Linked DNA regions of Cytobacillus luteolus. The protein of the gene in region 1 binds, or shares a complex with, the protein of each later gene. Links are inferred from orthologs where the notes say so. Each region holds a gene or a part of one and is shown on either strand. Other genes may lie near its edges.

Evidence for each region. The genes of interacting proteins can lie anywhere in the genome.
Region 2: the proteins of J2Z26_RS17795 (region 1) and ptsP are in contact, whole or in part, in an NMR structure (PDB 2MP0), measured with the Escherichia coli proteins. The link is inferred for Cytobacillus luteolus from one-to-one orthologs.

Annotation. Positions count from the first base shown.
Region 1 is NZ_JAGGKM010000006.1:214,267-217,178, reverse strand. What follows is about bases 81-2,798. They hold J2Z26_RS17795 (PTS sugar transporter subunit IIA), read left to right. Parts: upstream 81-1,048; coding sequence 1,049-1,549; downstream 1,550-2,798. Other genes in these bases: J2Z26_RS17790 (LysM peptidoglycan-binding domain-containing protein), read right to left, coding at 1,628-2,797; treC (alpha,alpha-phosphotrehalase), read left to right, coding at 81-1,037. Outside these bases: more of treC, read left to right, coding at 1-80. UniProt on the Escherichia coli protein: The phosphoenolpyruvate-dependent sugar phosphotransferase system (sugar PTS), a major carbohydrate active transport system, catalyzes the phosphorylation of incoming sugar substrates concomitantly with their translocation across the cell membrane.
Region 2 is NZ_JAGGKM010000002.1:580,571-583,694, reverse strand. Bases 1-2,930 are described here. They hold ptsP (phosphoenolpyruvate--protein phosphotransferase), read left to right. Parts: upstream 1-574; coding sequence 575-2,287; downstream 2,288-2,930. Other genes in these bases: J2Z26_RS07760 (S1C family serine protease), read left to right, coding at 2,393-2,930; J2Z26_RS07770 (phosphocarrier protein HPr), read left to right, coding at 308-574; glcT (glucose PTS transporter transcription antiterminator GlcT), read left to right, coding at 1-80. Outside these bases: more of J2Z26_RS07760, read left to right, coding at 2,931-3,124. UniProt on the Escherichia coli protein: General (non sugar-specific) component of the phosphoenolpyruvate-dependent sugar phosphotransferase system (sugar PTS).

The DNA.
Region 1 (2,912 bases):
CAGTACCTCCAGGTGATGGAAGAAAATTTTATACCGATGGACCAAGAGTGCATGAATTTTTCCGTGAGATGAATGAGGAAGTGTTTTCAAAGTATGACATCATGACGGTCGGCGAAATGTCTTCTACAACAATTGAAAATTGTATTAAATATACCAATCCAGAGCGAAACGAACTAAATATGACTTTTAACTTCCATCACTTAAAAGTGGATTATCCAAACGGAGAAAAGTGGACAAAGGCTGAGTTTGATTTTTTAGCATTGAAAAAAATCCTTTCAACTTGGCAGGTAGAAATGCATAAGGGCTCTGGGTGGAATGCGTTATTTTGGTGTAATCATGACCAACCACGTGTTGTATCAAGATTTGGTGACGATGGTACATACCATAAAGAATCAGCAAAGATGCTAGCTACTACCATCCATATGATGCAAGGAACACCCTACATCTATCAAGGTGAAGAGTTTGGGATGACTGACCCAAAGTTTGATACAATTGATGATTACCGTGATGTGGAATCCTTAAATATTTTTAATATAAAAAAGCAAGAAGGTATGCGTGAGGAAGAGATTATTGAGATCCTTAAACAGAAATCAAGAGACAACTCTCGGACACCAGTGCAATGGAATACTAATGAAAATGCAGGTTTTACGACTGGGTCTCCATGGATAAACGTTGCGGGTAATTATAAAGAAGTAAATGCGGAAAAAGCACTGGAAGATAAGAATTCTATTTTTTATCACTATCAAAAACTAGTTAGTCTTAGAAAAAAGTACAATATCATCATTGATGGAGATTATCAGCTAATTCTAGAGAATGATGATACGATTTTTGCTTATGTACGCAGTTCTGAGAATGAGAAATTGCTTGTGGTCAATAATTTCTATGGTCGAGAAACAATGTTTAAACTGCCAGAGAATGTAGATATAGAAGGATTTAGCGGTGAGAGGTTACTTTCAAATTATGATGATTCATCGGAAGAATGGAAAGAAATCCTCTTGCGTCCGTATGAGTCGATTGTATTTCATTTGAAAAAATAAGGAGTGATTATATGTTAAAGAAGCTTTTCGGAAAAAGCAGTGAGCCAGTTGTTGAACATATTACATCACCAATAAACGGACGAGTTCTTGATATAACAGAAGTTCCAGATCCTGTCTTCTCGCAAAAAATGATGGGTGAAGGAATTGCCATTGAACCAGCAGACGGACAGGTTGTTTCACCAGTTGATGGTGAAATTGTCCAAGTGTTTCCTACAAAACATGCCGTTGGAATCAAAACAAAATCCGGCTTAGAAATTCTAATCCATATTGGATTAGAGACAGTAACCTTAAATGGAGAAGGCTTTGAAAGCTTTGTTCAGGCTGGTGACAAAGTAGTGCGAGGAGACAAGCTTATCGCATTTGACTTGAATATAATCAAAGAAAAAGCAGCAAGTACCATTACACCAATGATCATAACCAATACAGACGAGGTCGTAGGGAACTTAGAAAAGAACACTACAGACACAGGGCGAGCGGGAGAAACGGAAGTGTTGACTGTAACCCTGAAATAAAAATGTCAAATGTGTCAAATGGGGCCTGACCCCCGGCGCTTTAAAGCTTTAGCGCAGCGGGGGTCAGGCCCCTGTTTATTACATATAGTTAGTAATTGCGCCTGTCATTGGATGAACGAGGTACCATCCTCTGGTTGCTGTGTGGTTATCAACTATATCAAAAACATGAATTAAATATTGATCATTTACTGTATGATCATACTTTATATAGACTTCTGGATGATTGGCCAAACCTAATGCTCTTCTTACTAGATTTTCAGCTTGTGTTTTAGAAAGTGTTTGATCTTTTTCAACATTGAGTAGCTTCATTGTGTTTGCAATACCACGAATCTTCTTTTTATTAGCTACTATAAACAAATAGTGACTAAGTGAATCGCCAATTACATAGGGTTTCGGAAATTTAACAATTAGTGATGCTTTATTATTATAATCATCTGATTGATCACTAGAAGGCAATATTAAGCATGCTTGTTGCCCATCGATTGTCATATCTACAATTTCAGGGTTAGAACCATATGAGTCAAATTTATCGTGAGCATAGCTCTCACATACCTCCTTCAAAGGAGCAACATTACTTGGTTCCGAAGGAGGAGCTGCTATTATACTGGATACTTCAAAATAACCAGATTCTCCTTCATACCTAATTGGGGAAGTATACACTTTGCTCCAACCTCTTGGATGCATAAAAGCAATACGGTGAGATTGGTCAAAGAAATACTTCCAATCAAATGGTAGACAGACATACTGCCCAATTGTTAATTGAAAAGGGTTCGCTTGTGGATTAAGTTGAATAATGGATTCGAGAGAAACATTAAACACTTGGGAAAGCTTATAAAAGCTATCTCCTTGTTTAAGTTGATAAGGAGTTGTGCCAGGTGGACAATATGCAAAGGGAGATTCAGTTGGAACACAGATAGCTTGCCCTATTTGTAAATTGTTCGGGTTTGTATTGGGGTTTGCCTGGAGTAAATAGTCTAATGGAATAGAAAAATAGTGGGCAATTCGGTAGTAAGAGTCACCTTCCTGAATGAAGTAGAATTTTCCGTTTGAGCAGGACGGAAAATTCTCCTGTCTGGGTAGACATATTGTCTCACCAACAGCAAGTTCTTCCACATCTACAGTTGGATTGGCATCCTTAATTGCTTCTAAAGGTATTCGAAACTGTTGAACAATTTGATATATAGTCTCTCCTTCTTTTACTTGATACGGTGTTAATCCAGGTAAACAAGACTTAGAATAGTTTGGCATCAAAAATAACCTCCCTTTCTAACACCAACCTATTCAATAAATAACCCAAATATGTCGAAAGGGGCCTGACCCCCACTACGTTAAAGTGCTAACGTAGTGGGGGTCAGGTGGTAGT
Region 2 (3,124 bases), on another replicon or contig:
CTTTACATATTCCAGTTCATGATGCAGAAATAGTTTATTTCACAATGCATTTACAAAGATTAATTAGTAAAAATGAATAATTACAATTTACGTGTTACTGATCATGCAGGCATGAGTAAATGAGATGTGTTTATTTATCTTCATTTGGGTAATTTAACCTTATGAGATAATAAATTCACTTCTATTACTCATGCCTTTTTTACATATATAAATAGTGATTATTCGGATACTAGTTAATAAGGTTCCTTCTTTTTTCAGTGAACATAAGAGGGTACTATATAAAATTATGATAAAGGGGACAAATAACATGGCAGAAAAAACATTTAAAGTTACAAGTGAATCAGGAATTCATGCAAGACCAGCAACAGTGTTAGTTCAGTCAGCAGGTAAGTTCAACTCAGATATCCATCTTGAGTACAATGGGAAAAGAGTAAATTTAAAATCAATTATGGGTGTAATGTCTCTAGCGATTCAACAAGGTTCAGAAATTAAAATTATTGCAGAAGGTAGTGATGAAGAAGCTGCAATAACAGGTATCACTGAAACAATGGCAAAAGAAGGGCTTGGGGAATAAATGTCTAAATTGATAAAAGGGATTGCTGCCTCTCCAGGGATAGCAATTGCTAAAGCATATCGACTGGAAGAACCAGATTTAACTGTTACAAAAAAAAGCGTGAGTGATATTGAATTAGAACTAGCTCGATTTAAGAAAGCAATTAATACTTCTAAAGATGAGCTAGAAAAAATAAAAGAAAAAACAAACACAGAACTAGGGGAGGATAAAGCAGCTATTTTTGCTGCACACCTCCTTGTTCTAAGTGATCCAGAGTTAGTGAATCCTGTTGAAGACCGAATTAAAACAGAAAATAGCAATGCCGAATTTGCTCTTCAAGAGACTGCAAATATGTTTATCTCAATGTTTGAGTCAATGGATAATGAATACATGAAAGAACGTGCTGCAGATATACGAGATGTTACAAAGCGTGTTATTGCGCATTTACTAGGGGTTACTATACCTAACCCAAGCATGATTTCAGAAGAAGTGATTATTGTTGCAGAGGATTTAACTCCTTCTGACACCGCACAGCTTAATCGTAAGTATGTAAAGGGCTTTACAACTAACATCGGGGGTAGGACTTCACACTCCGCAATTATGGCTCGTTCTATGGAAATTCCTGCGATTGTCGGGACAAAGACTGTTACTGCTACAATTGATAATGGTGAAGTAGTGATTGTTGATGGATTAAGTGGTGATGTTATTGTAAGTCCGACAGAAGACCAAATTGCACAATATAAGCAAAAGAAACGAGATTATGAAGAGCAGCGTGCACAATGGGCTAAGTTAGTTAACGAGAAGACAACAACAAGCGACGGTCATCATGTTGAACTAGCTGCTAATATTGGTACACCAGACGATGTTGAAGGTGTATTGAAAAATGGTGGGGAAGGTGTAGGTCTATACCGTACAGAATTCCTATACATGGGTCGTGATCAACTTCCAACCGAGGATGAACAGTTTACTGCATATAAGGCAGTACTAGAAAAAATGGCAGATAAACCTGTTGTCGTTCGAACTTTAGATATAGGTGGAGATAAAGAATTACCTTATTTACACCTACCAAAAGAGATGAATCCTTTTTTAGGGTACCGTGCAATTCGCCTTTGTCTTGAAGAGCAAGATATTTTTAGAACTCAATTACGTGCACTTTTAAGAGCGAGTACATATGGAAACTTAAAAATTATGTTTCCGATGATAGCTACTCTAGATGAGTATAGGCAAGCAAAAAGTATCCTTTTGGAGGAAAAAGAAAAGTTAGTCACCCAAGGGGAATCTGTTTCAGATGAAATTGAAATTGGAATCATGGTTGAAATTCCTTCTACCGCAGTAATTGCAGACCAATTTGCAAAAGAAGTAGATTTCTTTAGTATTGGAACGAACGATTTAATTCAATATACTATGGCCGCAGATCGAATGAATGAAACTGTGTCTTATCTTTATCAGCCCTATCACCCCGCAATATTAAGATTAGTTTCGATGGTCATTGAAGCTGCTCATAAAGAAGGAAAATGGGCTGGTATGTGTGGAGAAATGGCGGGCGACCCTATAGCCATTCCATTATTGCTAGGGTTAGGTTTGGATGAGTTTAGTATGAGTGCGACATCTATTCTTCCAGCAAGATCACAGTTGAGCAAGCTTTCGTATGTAGACTCCAAAAACTATAAAGAGCAGATCCTTTCCATGAGTACAACAGAAGAAGTAGTTAACTTTGTGAAGGATAATTTTTAAAAGAAGTAAGGGATACATTTCCTTACTTTTTTTATTACTCTAAATGAGATTAACTCAATTGTGGTAGTATATACATATGAACTCAGCTAAAGGAGCTAGTGTTGTATGTACGAAAAGGATAAGAAACCAAATGATTTGGATGAAGATTTATTTGAAGATCCCGAGCATTATGAAGGGCCTTCTGCTGAAGATTTTTTATTTACAAAAGAAGAACTGGTAGAAAAGAAGAATCGAAAAAAAGAACGAAATACTAGTGGTAAGCTCATTGCATACGTCTTAGTTCTGGCACTATTAGTTAGTGGTTTTAGTGTATGGATTAATATATTCAATATCCCGTCCTTTGAATTCTTAAGAAAATCTAATGAATTATCTAAAATCGAAAACATCCAGAATTATAAAGAAGCTGTTGTAACAATTGAAGGTGGCAATTCTAAAGGAACTGGATTTAATATTTCTCCAGAGGGCTTTATCGTCACAAATCACCATGTTATTGATGATATGCTATCTATCTTGGTCATCTTTCCACAGGGTGAGTTTTACCAAGCAACGGTTAAAGAAACTTATCCAGAACTAGATATCGCATTGCTTGAAATTGAAGCACAAAACCTGCCTTATTTAGAACTTCAAGACCAAAAAGAGTGGAAGCTAGATGATCACATATATGTAATAGGTAACCCCCTTGCATATAGCCAAATTGTAATGGAAGGAAACATTGCCGGATTAGACAGTCGTATGCAAATCTCAGCCCCAATACATAAAGGAAATAGTGGCAGTCCGGTAATTGACACGAACGGTTTGGTGATAGGAGTTGTTTATGCAAAAACCATACCTCAACTC